One region of the Carboxydothermus ferrireducens DSM 11255 genome, then DNA from elsewhere that is predicted to be linked to it. Evidence: riboswitches for the same ligand, from Rfam matches in the RefSeq annotation. Region 1 holds a riboswitch; each other region holds the start of a gene.
The links. A riboswitch is a leader RNA that binds a small molecule or an ion and turns the genes downstream of it on or off. The one in region 1 is predicted to bind thiamine pyrophosphate.

Region 1 (7,351 bases):
GCAATCCTAAATGTTCCGCTGGAGTAACGTAGCAGAGGAAATCCGCCCCAAAGTACGCAGCCCAGGCGCCACCAATCGCCGCAGTAATATGGTCGTATCCCGGAGCAATGTCGGTAACCAGTGGCCCTAATACATAAAAGGGAGCATTGGCGCAAAGCCGCTTCATAAGCTTTACGTTCATTTCAATTTGATTGATGGGCACATGCCCGGGGCCTTCCACCATAACCTGGACGCCTTGATTTTGGGCGTACTTAACCAGTTCGCCGAGCTTCATTAATTCCATAATTTGCAGCTGGTCAGTAGCATCCGCAATACTTCCCGGTCTTAAACCGTCCCCCAGGCTTAAGGTAACGTCGTATTTCCGGCAAATAGCTAAAAGCCGGTCGAACTGTTCATACAAAGGATTTTCTCTTCCGTTTTTCTCCATCCAGGCAATGGTTAGTGAGCCTCCCCGGCTTACCACCTCCGTTACCCTGGGAAAACGGTCAAGAACCTTAAGGATTTCCCGGGTCACCCCCACATGCACCGTCATAAAGTCTACGCCGTCAGTTGCCTGTCTTTCGATAACGTCAAACAGCAGTTCCGGATCCAAACGACTTATATCACCGTATTTATTTAGCGTTTCAGCCGCCGCCTGGTATAAAGGTACGGTCCCTACCGGCACCGAACTTTCTTTGATAATCGCCCTTCGAATTTCATCAAGATTTCCGCCGGTACTTAAGTCCATTATTGCATCGGCTCCCGCTTTAATAGCCACCTTTACTTTTTTTAGTTCATCTTCGTAAAAACAGCGATTTTCCGAAGTCCCAAGGTTAGCATTTACTTTTACTTTAAGCCCCGCTCCAATACCTTTGGGATGCAAATTCCGGTGATTAACATTAGCAGGTATTACCACTTCCCCCAGAGCTACCTTTTGCCGGATTTCTTCCGGCGATTTTCCTTCCTCCGCCGCCACTACTTCCATTTCCCTGGTAATAACTCCCTCTTTTGCTTTTAAAAGCTGAGTCATTATCGCTCACTCCCTTGCTTTAATTATTGTTTCCCGTAGTTCATAAACTGCCCGCGCCGGACTTTCCGCTCCAAATACAGCCGAAATTACCGCAATCCCATCGGCCCCGGCACGAATAACCTCAAAAACCTTTTCCCGATCAATACCCCCAATAGCTATTACCGGGGTATTGGGAAACTCCTCTTTAAGCTTCTGAATCACTTCTACCCCGCAGGGCGGTGCGGCATCTTCCTTGGTGGTTGTAGGAAAAATTGGCCCAAGCCCAAGATAATCGGCTCCCGCCTTTATTCCTAAAACCCCTTCTTCATAATTGGTAGCCGAAAGCCCGACAATTTTTCCGGGAAAATGCTTTCTTGCCACCTCCAGGGGTAAATCCTCCTGTCCCAGATGTACCCCATCGGCATTTAAAGCAATTCCCAGGTCCAGCCGGTCGTTTACAAAAAACGAAACCCCATATTTTGCACAAAGCTCTTTCAGCCTTAGCCCCTCCCGGTACATTTCGGCTCCCTTTTTTCCTTTTGCCCGGTACTGGAAAGCCGTCACTCCATTTTTCAGGCAATCTTCGACAACCCTCCAGAACTTTTCTTCGTTAAGGTAAGCATCATCGGTAAGTACGTATAAGGTTAAATCCACCGAAGGCTTAATCAAGGTTAAAACTTCTTTTTCCAGCTCATAAAGTAAAAACCTTGCTTTTTTGGCATTAAGGACAATCGCAGCATCTAACAGCTTCCCAAATTCTTCTAAAACCCTCAGGCTTTCCTGGGCTCTTTTGGCGTTGGCTAACACCACCTCCCGCAAATTATTCCTGGCCATCTCCTCTGAGCTTAGTTCCTGTCCCGGGTCGTTTTGAGCATCCCGATACCACAAGGGATTTCCAGCAAGACTTTTTTCTATTTCTTTGATAAAATGTCGCAAATGTTTAAATTCCTCAAATAATTTTCTGCTCACCAAACCAAAGCGAGCTACTTCCTCCAGCACCCGGATTCCTTCCCGGGCCCGGTTTAAATTAACATCAATAATCCGGTAAATTTCCATCAAATACCTCCCCGAAAAAAATAAACCCCTTCCAGAAGATGGAAGAGGTTGGTGGTAACTTATCATTATTTCCTCTCCCTCCGCTGGCATTACCCAGAGCAGGTTCAAAGGGTAGACTTCTTCATCGCGAAGCCTTCTCAGCCGGGCTCATCCGGCACCCCTGAGGTTTTTTGTTATTTTTAATTTATCTAAATAACTATAAATTGTCAAGATAATCTAACAGACCACCATTTTTCTGACCAATAAAAAGCAGATTTTAGCATTTCAACTCTGCATTTTAACATTTAACCCTTTTTTTACCTCAAACCGATTCTCCTTATTTAAAATTATAAAAAAAACTCCAGGGGGGATCTGGATGACAGAATTAACCGAAGAGTTAAAAATGATTAAAGAAAGTAAGATTTTTTATCCCAATCCGGAAAAAGTAAAAAAATCGGTAGCGGGCAGTATTGAAAAATTCAACGAACTTTTAAAACTATCCTGGGATAACCCGGAAAAGTTCTGGGATGATGTGGCGCGTGAACTGTGGTGGCTTCATCCCTGGGAAAAAACTTTTGAAGGAAGTCTTCCTGATTTTCGCTACTTTATTGGTGGTATTACCAATCCAGCTTACAACATGCTGGATCGCCACCTGGAAAAAGGAGCAGACAATAAACTGGCGCTTATCTGGGAAGGTGAAAATTATGAAACAAAATTTTACACCTACCGCATGCTCTGGGCCGAAGTTAACCGTTTTGCCAACGTCTTAAAAAGCTTTGGCCTCAAAAAAGGCGACCGGGTGGCCATTTATCTTCCCAACCTGGCCGAAACGGTCATTGCCGTTTTAGCCTGCTACCGCACCGGCATTATTTTCAATACCGTTTTTTCCGGTTTTTCCGAACAGGCCTTACGGGACCGGCTCATTCATTATGAGCCGCAGGTCTTAGTTACCGCCGATGGTGGCTATCGCCGGGGTAAAGAAATACCCTTAAAACCCAAAGCTGATCAGGCTATCGAAGGAATCAGCAGTATCCAGAAAGTGGTGGTAGTTAAAAGAACCAACACACCGGTTAAGATGGTTCCGGGCAGGGATTACTGGTGGGATGAATTAATGCAAAAAGCCCCAATAGACTGTCCACCGGAACCCATCGAAGCTAACGAACAGGGTCTGGTATTTTATACCAGCGGCACTACCGGAAAACCCAAAGGTGTGGTTCATTCCGGTGTGGCCTTTACGGTAAACAATTACATTTACGCCAAATATCACTTAGACCTGCACCCCGAAGATATTTTATGGTGCACGGCGGACATCGGCTGGCTTACAATGCATATCTGGGGTATTGTCGGCGCCCTCACCAACGGTATTACTACCATTTTTTACGAAGGAGCTATCGACTACCCTAAACCCGATCGTTTTTATCAGATAATCCATAAATACCGGGTAAATAAATTATTTACCGCACCAACTGCCGTACGAATGCTAATGCGTTACGGCGAACAGTATATGGAACCCTACGACCTTTCCTGCCTGGATGTGATTTGCACGGTGGGAGAACCGCTCAATCCCGAAGCCTGGTACTGGATGTATAAAAATTTAGGTAAAGAAAAAATTTACATTAACAATACCTGGGGACAAACGGAAACGGCGGGCACCCCTCTGGCCGGTGCAGCCTGGATTACCCCGATGAAGCCGGGATCCTGCGGTATTCAGTTTTTAGGGGCAAAGTTAGAAGTGGTTGACGAAGAAGGAAATCCGGTACCTCCGGAAACTCCCGGTAATTTAATTATGACAAGACCAATTCCTATGCTGGTACGTACCCTCTGGAAGGAACACGATCTTTATCTTAGAAGCTATTTCAGTCGGGTACCGGGAGCTTATTTCACCAATGATGGTGCAGTAAAGGATAAGGATGGCCACTTTTGGGTTACCGGTCGTATCGATGATGTAATTAACGTTGCCGGTCACCGCCTCAGTACCATGGAAATGGAAAGTGCCATCATTGAAGTGGAAGGAGTTGCCGAAGTGGCAGTGGTAGGTGCTCCCGATGAAATCAAGGGTTTAGTTCCGATTGCCTTTGTAACTTTGCGTCAAGGCTACGAAGCTACTCCCCAATTAGAAGAAAAGATTCGAAAAATAGTTGTGGAGAAAATCGGAAAGATCGCCGAACCGGCCAAAATCTACTTTACACCGGTTATGCCCAAGACTGCCAGCGGTAAAATTATGCGCCGTTTATTAAAAGAGCTTGTAACCAAGGGTGAAGTTAAAGGCGATGTTACCAGTCTGGAGGATGTAACTACTTTAGAAAAAATTAAGGAAATTATTAGCGGGCGGTAAAATACCGCCCTTTTTTAGCAGGAAGGGGTGACATCCATGCAAATAAAGCAAATAATGACTACCAACCTGGTTACCATAAAGCCCGACGGTACTTTACGGGAAGCTACGCATCTCATGCGTCTTAATAAAGTTGATGCTTTACCGGTGGTGGACCAGGATTATAAACTTTTAGGGCTAATTACTAAAAGTCACGTCCTGGATGCTTTCCTTAATAACATACCAGCCGATACGCCGGTAAAAAACCTGATGATTACAGAACTTTTTACCTTTACCCCGGAGGATGATGCCGATAAAACCTGGGAAGTACCGGTAGGCAGGGTACCGGTAGTAGATAATGAAGGCAAAATTATTGGTATTGTCACCCGTACCGATTTAATCCGCAGTTATTACAAAGAATTAAAAAGGCTAAATTTAATCCTAAACGAACGCGTGGAAAATTACCGGGAAGCTCTCAAACACTTCAGGGAAAGCCAATACCAGCAACCGGTAATTTATAAAAGTTCCGCTATGGAACAGGTAGTGGAACTGGCCCGCCGCGTTGCAGATATAGATGCTACGGTGCTTATTTTGGGAGAATCCGGTTCCGGCAAGGAAGTAATTGCCTCCCTCATTCACCAGGAAAGCAGGCGCCGCACGGAAAATTTTATTAAAATAAATTGTTCTGCCATACCAGAAAACCTTTTAGAGTCAGAGCTTTTCGGCTACGAGCAGGGAGCTTTTTCCGGCGCCAATAAAAACGGTAAACCCGGTCTTTTTGAACTGGCCAATCACGGAACAATTTTTTTAGATGAAATCGGCGATCTTCCCCAACAGCTACAAGCAAAACTTTTAAGGGTTCTCCAGGACAAGGAAATTTACCGGTTAGGAGGTACCACTCCAAGAAAGTTAGACGTTAGAATAATTGCCGCTACCAATAAAGATCTCGCCCAAATGGTGAAAAACAAAACTTTTCGGGAAGACCTTTATTATCGTTTAAACGTTATTCCTATCGTAATTCCCCCCTTGCGGGAACGGCGCGAAGATATCCCGCCCCTAATTAATTATTTCCTGGAGGTATTTAACAAAAAGCACGGTTATAATAAAATTTTTGCCCCCGAATTGGTCGATTTTTTAACCGAACAGCCCTGGCCCGGAAATGTCCGGGAGCTCAGCAATACCGTAGAGCGTCTGATAATCATTTCAAGAGGAAATATCATAACTTTGGAAGATTACCAAAACCTGACCGCTCCTTCGTCTAAAATAAAAGAAAACCACGAAGATTTGTCTTTAGCAAAAAAACTCGATAACGTGGAAAAAAGTCTTCTTTTAAAAGCCCTGGAAACCTACGGCTCAACCCGAAAAGCCGCTAAAGCTCTGGGAATAAGCCAGGCATCGCTTATCAGAAAAGCCCGCAAACACGGTATTAAAACCGGCTTTTAGGGTGCTTCAATTTTGAAGCGCCGCTGCAAAAATAATTCGGGTATTTTTGAAATAACTGCTTCAAAAATGAAGCAGCTATTTTTTTGGGGAGCAGTTTTGGTATTGGCACAAAATTTGCTTTTTAAATTTTTAGAAAATTCTAAAAAGGAGGTGAGAGATTGTTTATCCCGGAGGAACACCATTTAAAGGAAAGTTTTATTGCTCGCTTTATGGCCCGCTGGCACTTTAAAAACTTTGAGGAGTTAATCAAAGCAGCATATAGCTATCCCGATTGGTTTTATTCGGAAATGGCCAAACAACTGGACTTAACTTTTTTCACTCCCTACGAAAAAATAGAAGACTTAAGCCGTGGCTGGCACTATCCTAAATATTTTAATAATGCAGGTTTTAATATCGCCTACGATGCGGTTGTAAAAAAAGCCCTGAACAATGGTGAAAAACCGGCAATTATTGCTGAAAAAGAAAACTCTACCTTCGAAACTTTGAGTTATCAACAACTTTACCAGGAAATCAAGAAAGCAGCAACGGTTCTTGCAAATCTGGGAATTTCCCCTGGCGATAGGGTTGCAATTTATTTGCCAATGATTAAAGAAACACCAATTTTCCTTTTAGCTTTAGCTTACATTGGGGCTGTTGCCGTACCGGTTTTCTCCGGGTACGGCTTTGAGGCAGTCCGGGAAAGGGTTATCCTTTCCGGCGCCAAACTGTTAATCACCGCTGACGGCTTTTCCCGCCGGGGCCAGGAAGTACCTCTTTTAAATACCGCTCTTGAAGCAGTAAAAGACCTTAATATTGCTATTCTGGCGGTTACAAATTTAAATACCCCAAAACTTTCCCCTGATTATGAAAAGCTCTACTGGTACAACGAATTAAAGCAACAGTTTGCTCAGGAAATTTCCATTGCAAGTACCAGAACCGAAGATCCGCTCTTAATCATCTATACCTCCGGAACAACCGGAAAACCCAAGGGAACCCTCCATACCCATATCGGTTTCCCGGTAAAAAGTGCTATTGACATGCTTTTTGCCTTTGATATCGGTCCTGCAGATAAAGTTTTTTGGATAACCGATTTGGGCTGGATGATGGGTCCCTGGTTGATTTACGGGACTTTGCTGATTGGCGGTACAGTAGTTCTTTACGAAGGATCTCCCGATTACCCAAGCCGCACCCGGCTTTGGGAACTAATAGAAAAACATCAAATATCCGTTCTGGGCCTCTCTCCAACCTTAATCCGGCTACTCATGACTTTTCCCGATGCTGACCCGGAAAACTTTAGACTAAAAAGCCTTAGAATTTTAGGTTCCACCGGCGAACCCTGGACCGAAGAAGCCTGGCAATGGTTTTTTGCAAAAGTAGGAAAAAAGAAGCTGCCAATCATTAATTACTCCGGGGGCACCGAGATTTCCGGAGGAATACTGGCTTCCTACCCGATTCATAAAATTCCTCCCTGCGCTTTTACCGGAGTTTTGCCGGGAATTAATGCCGATGTGGTCGATGAAAATGGGAAACCGGTAAGAAACAGGGTGGGAGAACTGGTAATTAAAGGGCCCTGGAACGGTATTACCCGGGGATTT
Region 2 (7,351 bases), on a different contig from region 1:
AAATGCATGAAGCCCAAAAGGAAGCGTTAAATCAGCAATAAAAGTTTTTGTTTAATCGGCAGAAGCCGGCCCTACAAAAATGCAACAAAATTCCCCGCCCGATAAGGCGGGGAATTGCCTATTTTCGCGCAGTAAACACTAAATCCCGACCTTCGGGATCATAGGGTGTAAGGGTGAAATCCCGGTAAAAGCCGATTTCCCGAAAGCCGGCATCTTCCAAAAAGGTTTTTAACTTTTCCACAGTAACCGGATATAAAAACATCTGGTCGGTGTAAATTTCTCCTTTTTGCAGGAAAACAAGTTCAAGGGAGAACCGCACCAAATCGCCAAAAAGTTCGTACCGCCGGCGGAAAATTAAATCCAGCTCCAAAAGCTTTTTTTCGGGGAAAGGGAAAACGCCGGTTTTTAAAAATAAGGCAAAGTTCACCGTTTGACCTACTAAGAGACCTCCTGGAAGTAAATGTTTAAAAAAGTTTGCCAGAGCTTTTTTTATACCATCCTCTCCTAAAACCGGTAAGGTGTTGCCGATACAAAAAATACCCTCAAAAGGTTCCTCTAAGTGGAAGGCAGTAAGGTCTGAAATTAAAAATTTAACATTGTTTTTACCCCGCGCCTTTTCCCGGGCCAGACTTACAAATTCAGGGTTTATATCTATACCCGTTACTTCAAAACCGCTTTCGGCCAAAGAGAGGGCGTAATTACCGGTACCGCAGCCCGCGTCCAAAAGTTTTTTTGCCGGGGTAAAAAGTTTTTTTAAACTATTTACTACCGTAACATTGGCCGGGAACAAGAGATCGTAATACCGGTTTAAAAGAGAGAAGCCCATCCATCCTTCCTCCTCAGTGGGTAAGCTTGTCGACCAGCGGGTAATAAGCTTGCCAGAGTTCTGGTAATACTGTGGACTGCCAGCGTCCGGTAATTTTAGCAATAATCATGTCGCCAATAAAAAAGCCCAAAAGAATTAAAGAATACTGAAAAGGGGTTAAGGTAAATTTTCCAATTCTGCTGCCAAGAAACAAGGTGTTTTTTACCGGACAGACTTCAAGGCAACTACAGCATAACGTACATTCGGGAGAGGTAACGGCATTTAGGGTCGAAACCTTTAAATTGCCGGGACAAATTTTATCGCATTTTTTACAGGAAATACAGCTTTCGTTATTTCTTTTTATAGTTAGGGGCGAGAAAAAAGCAAAAATATTTATGAAAGCTCCATAAGGACAGAGAAACCGGCACCAGAATTGAGGAAAAGTAAGGGATAAAACTATTAAGACGATAAGTACCTTTACGGTTAAAGCGGAAGGATTTAAGAAAAATTTCAGCATTTTAATATCGGCAACCGCATTGTAGGGTGATTGGACAAACTGCCAGGTAGCTTCCGGTGGCATGTCAATTAAAATTACTTTTATAAAGAACAAAGCGATAAGATACTTAATGCCGGCAAGTAAATAGCCAAACCAGGTTGGAATTAGTAAATCTCCGGGGATTATTTTTTTTCGAAAACGGTACAGAAGTTCCGATACGGTACCGATGGGGCAGATATGGCTGCAAAATCCGCGCTTAAAGAGAAAAGCACTCAAAATAATTAAAATTAAAATCGTAAGTCCTGCCGGGTGAACCGGGTCAAAAACTCCGGTAAATAAATAGCTTTTTAAAGCTACCAGGGCTGAAATAGGGAGAAAGCCTTCGATTGAAGGAAAACGGTATTTTAACGCCGAAACCCCTTCGGTGGGGAATAAAGTTACTGCCTTATAAAAGAAAAAACCGGCTACAGAAAAAAAGAGAAGATAGTAATACTGGCTAATCTTTCGGAGCAAGGCTAAGTCCCTCCTTTTACTTGCATTATAAAATAATGGTAAAAACTTTTCCGTGATACTTCTCACAAATAAAATAAACCTTGCATTACGGAAAAGAATGGTTTATAATACATGAGGCAAGAAATGGTAAGCCTTTCTGCCAAGCTGCAGAAAGGCTTTTTATGTTTTAAGCATAAATCCAGCTATTTTGCCCAAATTAAAAATGAAAAAAGGAAAAAGGAGAGTTTTTCATGGAAGAGTTTAAAAAATTGGGATTAATCACACCGCTTTTAAAAGCGGTGAACGACCTGGGGTTTGAAATGCCTACTCCCATTCAAAAGGAGGCTATTCCTCTTATTTTAGAAGGACATAACCTGGTGGGTCAGGCTCCTACCGGAACCGGAAAAACCGCCGCCTACCTTTTACCGGTGTTACAAAGAATTCAGCGGGGAAAGAAAGCTCAAGTGTTGATCGTTACTCCGACCCGGGAGCTGGCACTGCAGGTGGCCGATGAAGTGGCCAAACTCGGAAAATATCTTAAAGTCCGGGCTCTGGCGGTATACGGCGGCCAGGCTATTGAGCGGCAAATCCGGGGACTTCGCCAGGGGGTAGAAGTGATTGTGGGGACCCCGGGACGAATCTTAGACCATATCGGCCGGAAGACTTTTCCGGCGGCAGAGATCAAAACTGTTATCCTGGACGAAGCCGATGAAATGCTGGATATGGGCTTTATCGATGATATCGAGGCAATTTTAAATACCCTGACCAACCGCCAGCAAACCTTGCTTTTCTCGGCAACGCTGCCGGCTCCGATAAAAACCATAATTAAAAAGTTTTTAGGGGGGTATAAAACGGTTAAACTGGTTGGCAGGGAAAAAACCGTGCCGGCGATTCGCCAGGTATATTACGAGCTTCCGGAAACGGAAAAAATCGAGGGACTTGTCAGTATCTTAAACAGCGAGCTACCCATCCAGGCTATTGTGTTTTGTCGCACCAAAAAGCGGGTTGATGAGGTAGTAGAGCAATTAAACTTCCGGGGTTATGCAGCTAAAGGATTGCACGGGGATATGAGCCAGCGGGAACGCACTCAGACCATTAAAAGCTTTAAAGCCGGGAAAACCGAACTTTTGGTGGCTACCGATGTAGCCGCCCGGGGCCTTGACATTCCCGATGTTTCCCATGTCATCAATTTCGATATTCCCCAGAACCCGGAAAGCTATATCCACCGTATTGGACGTACCGGCCGGGCGGGCAGGGAAGGAAAGGCCATTACCCTGATTAACTACCGGGAAAGAAAGCTTTTAAAAGCCATAGAAGAGGCAATAAATAAGCGCTTAAAGCGGGAAATACTGCCGGAGCCGGTGGATTTGGAAGAAGCCAGATTCAAAAAAATTGCCAAGAAAATTCTGGATACCATTACCAAAGGGGTACCGGCTTTATATCTGGAAATGGCGGCCAGACTTTTAGAAGAGGAAGAGTCGGAGCAGCTTTTAGGGGCAACTTTGTATCTTCTGGAAAATCGGTCTTTACAGAATGGTTTTTAGCGGTTATAATTGTAAAAAAATACTAAACGGCCACTGGGGGTGCCGGTCAAAACCGGCTGAGAGGGAGAGTTCTCCCAACCCTTTGAACCTGATCCGGGTAATACCGGCGTAGGGAAAGTGGGGTAACTGGAAGATAAGCCCGTTTTCCGCTTTGCCGGAGACGGGCTTTTTTGTCTGGTGGCCGGGAAAAAGGAGGGTGGCTGATGAAAGGGTTAGACTTGCGGGTGGTGACCCGCGGGGGGCTTGCTTTAGCTCTTGCTGTGGTTTTAAGTTTCATAAAAATCTGGCAGATGCCCCAGGGGGGTTCGGTAACGCTCTTATCCATGCTGCCGGTAATTTATTTTGCTTATACCGAAGGGCTTTTACCGGGGTTACTGGTAGGGGTCTTGTATGGTTTGTTACAGTATTTAATTGAACCGTATTTCGTTCATCCCGTTCAGTTTCTTTTGGATTATCCGGTGGCTTTTGGGGCCCTTGGCCTGGCGGGACTTTTTGTCAAAAAGTCGCCGTATCCGGGAGTGGTACTGGCAATTCTTGGACGGTTTTTATCCCACCTCATATCCGGAGTGGTGTTTTTTGCGAGCTATGCGCCAAAAGGTCAAAGCCCCTGGGTGTATTCGGCAATTTATAATGGTAGTTACCTGCTGCCGGAATTAATTTTAACCCTGGGGGCAGTTTACTTGCTGAAAATCTTTGAACGCTTGCGGAAGGTGACGTAAATGCGGGTTATAATTTTTGCCGGGGGTGAGGCCCCCGGCTTTTTACCGGATTTAACACCGGAGGATTACTTAATAGTGGCCGATGGTGGGGCAAGGCATTTGCCCCCGGAGGTCATACCCGATCTTTTACTGGGGGATATGGACTCGCTTCCGAAAAACTTGCAGGAAGAGTTTAAAAGAAAAGGGGTAAAGCTTAAAATTTATCCTGCCGAAAAAGATTTTACCGATTTAGAAGCAGCTGTACAAACAGCGCAGGACCTGGATGCTTCCGAGATTGTAGTGGTAGGAGGAACCGGGGGACGGAGCGACCACTTTTTTGCAAATTTGCTACTCCTTGCTAAATGTAGCTACCCCGTTACCTGGTATGGTCACGATTTTATCGGTTATATAAATAAAAATCCCCTTACATTAAAAGGGAAACCCGGGCAGTTATTTTCGGTTATTCCCCTTACCGGAGAAGTTACCGGCCTTACTATCGAAGGAGCTAAATACCCGCTTGTTGGGGCTAATTTATCCTGGGGGACTACTTTGGGACTGTCAAATGAGTTTATAGCCGATACGGTCAGAATTTCCTGGGTGACCGGTAAATTAATACTACTGCAAGTTTTTTGATTTGGGCATTTTTTTGGGACCTTACCGGAGTAACGGTAAGGTTTAATTATATCGAGGTAGCTAATAAATTTTTTCTAAAAATATTTCTGCTAAAAATAGCGTAATGTCAAGAGAAAAAAGGTTTTAAACATTTTATGTATATAAATAAAATTTATACAACTATAAGCAGGGAAATCCATAAAAAAGTCGAAAAAAGCATATAAAAGAAAAATAGTGCAAGTTAATGACCTCTTATAACGATTAATCCCGGGAAGTGCTGGGCTATATGTAAAGTTTAACTCTTGCCCTGCCTCTCCCGGTGTTAATAAAAACAAAAGGAGAGGTGATGTGATGAGGAGGAAAAGCTTAATCTTTTTACTGCTGGCGGCGTTTGTACTTCTTTTTAGCGGTACCGCCCTGGCAGCCATGGATCACTCATTGTTTATTCAAAAGTATGAGGGGTCCAAGTCCTGTTTACCATGCCACCCCAAGCAGGTAAACGATGTTATCCACTCGGACCACTATACCTGGCAGAGCAAAGCGGTAAACCTGATTGATGCTGCCGGTAAGCCCTGGCCCGCCGATAAGCCGGTAGGGAAACTTGGGGGCTTAAACGATTTTTGCATTACCCCGGATATTAACTTTCTGGGAATTTTAGTTAATAAAAACGGGGCTAATGTCAAAGGTGGCTGTGGCCAGTGCCACGTAGGTATGGGTTCAAGGCCGGATAAAATTGATGAGGCAAAAGATAAGGAAAACGTTGACTGTTTAATTTGCCATGCCGATTATTCGGTATACAACAGGAACCTGAAAACTATTGTGCAGGATGCGTATGGTAACTTGTATTACATTCCAAATACCTCGGTAATTGATATTGCCTATGTGAAAAAAGCAAACGTTTCTGGAACGGTTGATATTACAGCAGCCCTAAAATCAATTAAGAAGACCCCCGATAATAAAAACTGCCTCCAGTGCCATGCTTTTGCTGGCGGTGGCCCCAACAACAAGCGGGGGGACTTAGAGCCCATCCACATGACCGATCCGGCTAAAGTGGATGTTCACATGGGCAAGGGAGTAAAATGCATTGACTGCCATAAGACCGAAAACCACAAAATAGCCGGCCGGGGCGTAGATTTACGAACCAACGAATTAAACTACAACGTTCGCTGTGAAAACTGCCACACTACTTCGGTCCACAAAGGTCCCCTTGGCGCAACCTTGAATAACCACATAAAGAGCATCGACTGTACCACCTGTCACGTAACCGAGTATGCAATTACCCAGTCCACCGATGTCTTCCGGGATTGGTCACAGGCTGAATATAATAGTGTCACCGCCCTTTATGAACCCAAAATTGAACGGGGACAAAACTTAAAGCCAGTATATCTCTGGTGGAATGGCCTTTCTTACGCCCAGCAAACCAATGTACCGGCGGTATTTAATAAAGATAACAAATATGCTCCTAATAAAACAACTAAACCCGATTACGTAACTTTATTTGCACCGGTTGGCTCAATAAACGATCCCAAGGCCAAGATTTATCCCTTCCGCTACCACTATGCTTATATGCCCCTCGACCCGGTCACCGGTAAGTTTTTCCCGGCTAAAGCTGGCTACGTCTTCATGACCGGTGATGTTTTGGGTGGATTTACAAAGGGTTATAAAGAATGGTTTGGCGTGGATTTGGTAAGTCCGGTTAAGTGGGTCTATGCCGAGCGGTACATGGGCTTGTATCATGAAGTGAAGCCCGCAAGCGAGGCGCTTTCCTGCACCAGCTGCCACAGCAACCGGGGCATCCTTAACTGGAAGGCATTAGGGTATAAAGGCGACCCGATTATTTATGGTGCGAGAAAAGTTGCAACCACTCCGTCGGTTAAAACCTATACGGTAACCAAGACTACTTATCTCTACCAGACCGCATCTACCAAAGCTAAGAAACTAACTACCTTGAAGGCGGGTACTAAAGTAACTTATGTAAGTGCTTCGGGCAACTACTATAAAGTCCAGGTAAAGGTAGGTACCAAGACCTATACCGGCTACGTATTAAAATCGTATCTAAAATAATATCTAAAATTTTAGATAAGAAGAGAGGGGTTAACAGCCCCTCTTTTCTTTGAAAATAAAGAACTAATAATACCATAAAAATATGCTGGTTTTAAAGGAATTATTCCAATAAATGTCGAATTAAAATAATGAAAGGGGGTGAGACAGTGCAAAAAAGGCTTCTTTGGATAATAATAATTGCAGCGGCAATTATAGCGATAGCAGCTCCTTTTGCTATTCACGAAACCAGTAAGCCGGAGTTTTGCAATACTTGTCATTCGATGAAACCGTATGTAGCGGCCTGGGAGAAATCATACCACGCTAAAACCGACTGTATGTCCTGTCACCGGGACCCGGGGTTTGTGGGTCTTATGAAAGTAAAACTTGGTGGGTTACGGCAGGTAGCTGTGGAGCTTACCCAAAAGCCCGAACCCGCAGAAATTAAAGGCAAGGGGGAAGTACCCAACCGCCGGTGTGAATCCTGCCATAAATTAAATGAGCTTTCCGGGCCTACCGCTATTACTTTCAGCCACGAGTTACACGCTGGTAAAAACAATATAGAATGTGTAACCTGTCATGGAGATTTAGTTCATGGCACTCCCAAGGTCCTGAAAATGCAGGATTGCCTTGATTGTCACAAAGAGAAAAATGGCCCGACAAA
Region 3 (7,351 bases), on a different contig from region 1:
ACTAGATGCACTTGAGTTTACCTTTAATGACATATCGCAATTTAAATTACTTTCAACAGAAAATCCGGTATTGCTTGTTATTGGAAGCATTTCAAAAATAACTCAGCAACAGCTTTCAATTATACTTAAACAACCTAACGTAACTTCGGTAAAACTGGACCCATTAAATGTTTTAAAAGATGAACAATATAATAATGAAATTTCTCGTTGCCTCGTTGAAATAAAATTAGCATTAAAAAAAGGATTTGATGTGGCTTTTCATGTCAATTCGTCACCTGAAATTGTGCAAAAGACACAAGAAATAGGAAAACTTCTTAATATTCCGCAAAACCAAATATCGAATAGAATTGCAGATGCTCTTGGCATCATTTCAAGCCAAGTTATTAAGGAAATTCCTTTGCAAGGACTTATTTTAACAGGAGGAGATACAGCAAAATCAGTATGCAAACACCTTGGAGTTAGAGGTTTGAAGTTGATTAAAGAACTAGAACCAGGGGTCCCAATAAGCCAACTTATTGGCTTTGGTAATTTGTTGGCAATTACGAAAGCCGGTGCTTTTGGAACAGAAAGAACTCTTATTAATGCAGTACACTTTTTGAAAGGAGATAGGTGATATGTCAAGACCGGTAATCGGAATTACTATGGGAGATGCAGCAGGAGTAGGGCCAGAGATAATAATGAAGGCGCTACGCGATCCTGAAATTTATGCAATCTGTAAACCATTGGTTATAGGCGATGCAAAGATACTGCAACGGGCTGAAACTTTTATCCATACTGGACTTCATATTAAACCGATTCAGAATATCGATGAAGCAGAATTTAAATTTGGGATAGTTGAGTGTTTGGATCTTAATTTACTTCCTCCTGATATTCCCTTTGGACAAGTTTCAGCAAAAGCTGGAGATGCAGCTTTTCGCTATTTAGAAAAAGCTATTGAACTAGCAAAAGAAGGTAAGATTGATGCTATTTGTACAGCACCCCTAAATAAAGAAGCACTGCATAAAGCAGGTCATATGTATCCTGGCCATACTGAGATATTGGCAGAGCTAACAAACACAAAAGATTTTGCAATGATCCTATCTGCACCCAAATTAAAAGTCATACACGTAACAACACATGTGGGATTAAAAGATGCTATAGATATGATTAACCCGAATCGTGTATACAAAGTTATAAAACTTGCTCATGATATCTTAAAAAAAGCTGGTTATTCGAATCCCAGAATTGCGGTTTGTGGAATAAACCCGCATGCTGGCGAAAATGGATTATTTGGCTACAGAGAAGAAGAAGAAAAAATTATCCCAGCGATTAAAAAAGCTCAACAAGAAGGAATAAATGCGATTGGTCCTTTGCCAGCAGATACGGTATTTTACAGAGCTATCAGAGGCGATTTTGATATTGCTGTTGCTATGTACCATGATCAAGGCCATGCCCCTGTCAAAGTATTGGGGTTAGAAGTTGGGGTGAATATTACTGCAGGCCTTCCTTTTGTCAGGACAAGTGTTGACCATGGCACCGCCTTTGACATTGCTGGAAAAGGAATTGCAAATGAATTAAGTATGAAAGAAGCAATCCGCCAAGCTGTTGAATTGACTTCCAAAAAAATTTAGATAAAAATTAATATCAATTTACCAATCTCCATCGAAAAGGACATTTCGCTAAAACAATGATATTGGCTCTTCGCTAAGTAGTATGGGTAAATGTCTCTAATGATTGTATTAGCATTAGGACTAAAAATCTATTGGATTGTCACAAAAAGTGAAATTTAACTTGAAATGATTAACAAAAGTTGTTAAAATTAAAAAAAACTAAATATGGTTTAGGGGAGCTGAGGGGGTAAGCTCGGCTGAGAGTAGGCACCGAAAACCCTGTGCCTTGACCCTTGGAACCTGCTCCGGGTAATGCCGGCGAAGGGAAAAAGACGACGTTAAAGCCTTTAATGCTAATTACAACCGGCATTAAAGGCTTTTTTATTTAAAGTATTTAAATGGCATCATAAGAAAACCGCCGGCGAAATGGCGGTTTTTTATTTGGTGTTGAAGAAAGGGGGGAGTTCATGCTTAAGGTCAATGACAAAGAGCTGAAATTTACGGGAAGTATTAAAGAATTACTTGATTACTTAAAACTCAACCAATCTTCATGTGCTGTTTTGGTAAATGGTGAAATTATCAAGAGGGAAAGCTGGGAAGAGTACCTGCTCAAAAATGATGATTATGTGGAGATTGTTAGTTTTGTGGGTGGGGGTTAATAGTTAAAAATTTACCAGGGAAGGTGATTACATGTTTACTATTGGCGGTAGAACGTTAAAATCAAGGCTTTTTGTTGGCACAGGTAAGTTACCGGATTATGCTTTAATTTCCAGGATGTATTATGAAGCAAAGGTTGAGGTTTTTACTGTGGCTGTTCGCAGAATTGGTCTCAATACAAAACATGAAAAAAGTGTTTTAGAGTTTATTCCCAAAGAGGCAGTAATTATGGTAAACACTTCGGGGGCAACAAACTATAAGGAAGCTATCAAAATTGCTCAAATTGGCAGAGAGTTGACTTCTTCTGACTGGGTTAAGGTTGAAATTGAAAAAGATACGAAATACTTATTTCCAGATAACTATGAGACCCTCAAGGCGTGTGAGATTCTGGTGAAAGAAGGATTTAAAGTTTTTCCTTACATTTACCCTGATTTAAACATCGCTAAAGAGCTTGAACAGATTGGTGTTACGGCGGTAATGCCCCTTGCAGCACCTATCGGAACAAACAAAGGGATTGGTTGTGAAGTTTTATTAAAGCCAATAATTGCTGAAGTTGAGATACCTGTAATAATCGATGCTGGAATTGGCCGACCGTCTCATGCTGCACAAGCAATGGAACTTGGGGCTGATGCAGTTTTAATCAATACTGCCATTGCTACGGCAAAAGATCCTTTGGTAATGACCCTGGCTTTTTCCAAAGCAGTTGAAGCGGGAAGGCTTGCTTATGAGATTGGACTATTAAAAGAGTACGAATATGCTCAGGCATCGTCTCCTCTTGAAGATTTTATAAAGGGATAAAGAGTTTGATTTAAAAAGGTTAGAAGGTGTTAGCTGTGCTTGATTATTTACAAAAATGTTTTGAACTTTATTTTAGGTATGAGCAATATGTTCCTTCCTTTTCTGAAGCTTTGGATATTTTAGCAAAAGACTATTTGGATAAAATTGACTTAGTCAAGCTTTTAAATGTTGAGGATGAAGAAATAATAAAACTTATGGCAAAAAAAGCCAAAAGAATTACGGAACTTAATTTTGGAAAAGTTATTTTATTGTATGCTCCATTGTATATAGCTAACTTTTGTGAAAATGGGTGTGTTTACTGTGGTTTTTCCAAACTAAGAAAATACCCACGGGAAAAACTTAGTTTAGAGCAAATGGAAGAAGAAATGCAGCAGATAAAAAGTGAGGGAATTGACTCTATTTTACTTTTAACCGGTGAGGACAGGAAAAATTCGCCTTTTGCCTATATAAAAAATGCCTGTAAGCTTGCCACTAAATATTTTTCAGAGGTTTCAATCGAAGTTTATCCCCTTTCCAAAGAAGAGTACGAAGAATTAGCAAGAATTGGGGTTATAGGTATTACCATTTATCAAGAAACGTATATAAAGAAAGATTATGAAAAGCTGCATCTTTTTGGTCCAAAAAAAGATTATGAATTTAGGCTTTATACTCCGGAAAGAGCATTAAAAGCGGGGTTTAAAGCGGCAAGTATAGGACCGCTTTTAGGATTATCTTTGCCCAAACTGGATGTGTATTCGGCAATTTTACATGCTGACTATTTAATGAAAAAGTATCCTCAAGCGGAGATTGCGATTTCTTTTCCAAGATTAAGGGCTGCCAATACGGCATTTAAGGCCAAACATGTGGTATCCGATAAAGAGTTTATTAAGTTTTTGCTTGTGGCCAGACTCTATTTGCCCCGGATTGGTATTAATCTTTCGACGCGGGAGAGGCCAAGCTTACGAGATGCTCTTCTGGACATTTGCATTACAAAGATGTCAGCCGGTTCCAAAACAACTGTCGGAGGGTATTTTAGCAAAAAGGAGGATTCCCAAGGGCAGTTTGAAGTTGAAGATCGAAGAATGGTAGCTGAGATAATTGAGGTTATAAGAAAAAAAGGGTTGAGGCCAGAGTTTACAAATTGGATAAGAGGTGTAAGGCCTTATGAACTCCTTTAATTTAATGCTGAAAAATTATTTTGATGATGATTTATTGCAGAAGCTAAATAGAGTAAAAATACTAATTATTGGCTGTGGAGGGCTTGGGTCACACATTGCTTGGATGCTGGTTCGTTGCGGGGTTCAGAATTTGAAGATTGTTGATTTTGATCGGGTTGAGCTTACAAATTTAAATAGGCAAGGTTATTTTTTGGCGCATGTGGGTCTACCTAAGGTATTAGCCTTAAAAGATATTCTTACCCAAATTAATCCAGGAGCAAATATTGCCATAGCAGTTGAAAAAATTGATAGTAAAAATGTTGAAAAAATAATTATGTCCTATGATGTTATTGTGGAGGCTGTAGATGATGAAACAACAAAAGCTTTAATTTTCGAAGCAGCTATGAAACTAAACAAAAAGGTTGTTGGTGCTTCCGGAGTAGCTGGCTTTGGCGATTGTGAGCGTATACAAATCAAAAGAGGTAGGAACTTTGTTATTGTTGGTGATTTTGCAACTTCTGTCAAAGATAAAAAACCTTATGCTCCTAAAGTAACGGCCGTTGCTGCAATTCAGGCCGATGAGGTGTTAAGGATGGTGGTGGAGGATGAGTAAGCTGGAAAAGTTAAGACTTTTTGAAGACTATAATATCTACTGCATAACTGCCGAGAAGTTTTCCCGTGGTAGAGAAAATCTTAAAGTTGTTTCTGAGATGCTAAAAGCTGGAGTAAAGATAATTCAGTATCGAGAGAAATATAAGTCACTGAAGGAAAAATACTATGAATGCCTCAAAATAAGAGAACTGACAAGACAATATGGGGCCATTTTGATTGTAAATGACCATGTGGATTTGTGTCAAATGGTTGACGCGGATGGGGTTCATCTTGGCCAAGACGATTATCCGGTTAAAGAGGCTCGGAGGATTTTAGGGGATGAATATATAATTGGAGTTTCTACTCATTCTCCCGAACAGCTGAAAAAAGCAGCAAAGGAAGGAGCTGATTATGCAGGTGTTGGACCGCTTTTTGCCACGAATACTAAAGATAATGCAATACCCCCGGTTGGACTAGAATATCTAAAATGGGCTGTTGCAAACTCAAGTATACCCTTTGTTGCTATAGGTGGGATAAAAGAATATAACATTCAGGAGGTTCTCGACTTGGGAGCCAAGTGTATAGCGCTTGTTACAGAGATTGTTGGGGCTGAGGATATTAAAGATAAAATTGATAGACTAAATAAGATTTTAGAAAGATATAGGGTTAGTAACAAAGCCTTCGATTAAAGAGACGGGTATTAGTCCTAACGTTAATTGAAAAATACCGATATCTCTCCTTCTAATAACTTTCATAAGATAAACTAATTGGACAAGAAAATTTTTCTATGCTACATTACTTTTAAAGAAAATCTTGAAAATCAATCAAACTGGTTTAGGAGGATTCGCTGTAAAAAAAATCATAACTTTAATTTATGAAAGTTGAGGTGTTAAACCGATGAATAGGCTTAAGCTTGTGTTTCATATTAACGAACCTGATAAATGGCAGAGGGTAATAATGAATATCAATAATTTTTTAAACGATGTGGGCCAAGGAAATGCTGACATCGAAGTAGTAGCTAATGGAGAAGCAGTTTCAGCCTTCAAAAGCAATGGTCAAACAAATAAAATGCTAGTAGAACAAATGCAGAAGTTAGCTGAAATAGGGGTAAACTTTGTTGCTTGCCAGAACGCTCTTAAGGCTCAATCGATTGCTAAAGAGAGTTTGCCCGAATTTGTAACAGTTGTACCGGCCGGCATAACAGAAATTGCCAGGAAGCAAACAGAAGGATTTGCGTACATTAAGCCATAATTAGTTTAGCTAAATAAGAGAGGAGTATGCAGCATGGTGGAAATGGTAGATTCTCATACCCATGTTTCATTACTTCCGTACGAGGGTCTCGAAAACATGGCCCTGACCGGAGTAAAAAAATTATTGGCTGTTCCTTATTTTTTGGAGCTCAGCATGCGGAGACACTTTTTGATCATTTTCACCAGATGTTAACTCTTTCGCGGACAAATGCTGAGAAAAACGGCATCAAGCTTTTTGTTGCTGTTGGTATTCACCCGATGGGAATTCCGAAAGATTGGCCCAGAGTAATTGAAGCATTACCCCACTGGTTGAGAAGGGACGGGGTTATCGGTTTAGGAGAAATCGGCCTGCATGAGGGTAGCCGGTTGGAACAGGATGTCCTCCGCGAGCAGTTAATTATCGCTAAGGAATTCCAGTTGCCAGTGATCATTCATACTCCGCCACAGAAGAGGATGGAAATAACCAATGAAACGCTTGAAATTGCTGCTTCCGTCGGTATAAAACCAGAAAAAGTGATTATTGATCACGCTAATTTAGATATTCTTGATTTAATCGAGGGATTTGGGGCTGTTCCCGGACTTACCATCCGGTCCGATGGAATTACTCCGCAGGTACTCCTCCACAATTTAGAACGATTCCAACGGGGTGTTCTTAACAGTGATTATAGTAACCTCAAGCCCAACGATCCCTTGAGTGTTCCAAAAGCTGTCCAGTACCTGAAACTAAACAAGGTATCGCCCGAAGTTATTGCCCGAATTGCAAGATATAATGCTGAAAAATTGTTTGGCATTTAATTTTACAAATGGAAATATCCTGTGTTGTAAGTTACTTTTCTTAAAGAAGTGCAAGTATAAACCCTGCTGTTACGGCAGGGTATTTATTTTAGTTAGTTTTGTCCCATTATTTAATAACAAAAATCCATTACATTTACATTTAATAAATTATTAAAATAAAATTAAATCAAGTAGATCAAGAAAAAAATGGAGGAGGTTCCTTTAATGAAAATAGTTGTTGCCCCCGATTCTTTTAAAGGAAGCCTGAGTTCATTAAAAGTTGCCTTAGCTATTGAGAGAGGTATTAAAAGAGCTGCATCCGAAATAGATGCAGAAATTGAAATAATAAAAATTCCTATGGCCGACGGTGGAGAGGGCACAGTAGAGGCCATAATGTGTGCTCTGGGTGGAAGACTTGTAAAGACCCGGGTTCTTGATCCTTTAGGAAGGGAAATAGATTCTTTTTTCGGTGTACTACCAGATGGTACCGCAGTAATTGAAATGGCTGCGGCTTCCGGGCTTAATCTTTTGAAAACTGAGGAAAAGAATCCTATGA

Region 2: it holds a riboswitch for thiamine pyrophosphate, as region 1 does, so the genes downstream of both, thiT (energy-coupled thiamine transporter ThiT) here and CARFE_RS0101320 (thiamine phosphate synthase) in region 1, are expected to answer to the same signal.
Region 3: it holds a riboswitch for thiamine pyrophosphate, as region 1 does, so the genes downstream of both, thiS (sulfur carrier protein ThiS) here and CARFE_RS0101320 (thiamine phosphate synthase) in region 1, are expected to answer to the same signal.

Annotation. Positions count from the first base shown of each region.
Region 1 covers NZ_ATYG01000001.1:240,881-248,231, reverse strand. Annotated here, with positions in the region: gene thiC (phosphomethylpyrimidine synthase ThiC) at 1-1,009, opposite strand, end outside; gene CARFE_RS0101320 (thiamine phosphate synthase) at 1,016-2,044, opposite strand; TPP riboswitch at 2,103-2,216, opposite strand; gene acs (acetate--CoA ligase) at 2,400-4,358, shown strand; gene CARFE_RS13845 (sigma 54-interacting transcriptional regulator) at 4,395-5,777, shown strand; gene CARFE_RS0101300 (AMP-binding protein) at 5,936-7,351, shown strand, end outside.
Region 2 covers NZ_ATYG01000004.1:47,002-54,352, reverse strand. Annotated here, with positions in the region: gene CARFE_RS0103220 (hypothetical protein) at 1-41, shown strand, start outside; gene CARFE_RS0103215 (class I SAM-dependent methyltransferase) at 119-826, opposite strand; gene CARFE_RS0103210 (4Fe-4S binding protein) at 840-1,814, opposite strand; gene CARFE_RS0103200 (DEAD/DEAH box helicase) at 2,045-3,337, shown strand; TPP riboswitch at 3,363-3,470, shown strand; gene thiT (energy-coupled thiamine transporter ThiT) at 3,541-4,056, shown strand; gene CARFE_RS0103190 (thiamine diphosphokinase) at 4,057-4,668, shown strand; gene CARFE_RS0103185 (SH3 domain-containing protein) at 4,999-6,711, shown strand; gene CARFE_RS0103180 (NapC/NirT family cytochrome c) at 6,858-7,351, shown strand, end outside.
Region 3 covers NZ_ATYG01000026.1:19,932-27,282, reverse strand. Annotated here, with positions in the region: gene CARFE_RS0110215 (four-carbon acid sugar kinase family protein) at 1-613, shown strand, start outside; gene pdxA (4-hydroxythreonine-4-phosphate dehydrogenase PdxA) at 615-1,610, shown strand; TPP riboswitch at 1,812-1,933, shown strand; gene thiS (sulfur carrier protein ThiS) at 2,057-2,248, shown strand; gene CARFE_RS0110200 (thiazole synthase) at 2,280-3,044, shown strand; gene thiH (2-iminoacetate synthase ThiH) at 3,080-4,201, shown strand; gene thiF (sulfur carrier protein ThiS adenylyltransferase ThiF) at 4,188-4,793, shown strand; gene thiE (thiamine phosphate synthase) at 4,786-5,460, shown strand; gene CARFE_RS0110180 (DsrE family protein) at 5,729-6,022, shown strand; gene CARFE_RS14960 (TatD family hydrolase) at 6,208-6,816, shown strand; gene CARFE_RS0110170 (glycerate kinase) at 7,021-7,351, shown strand, end outside.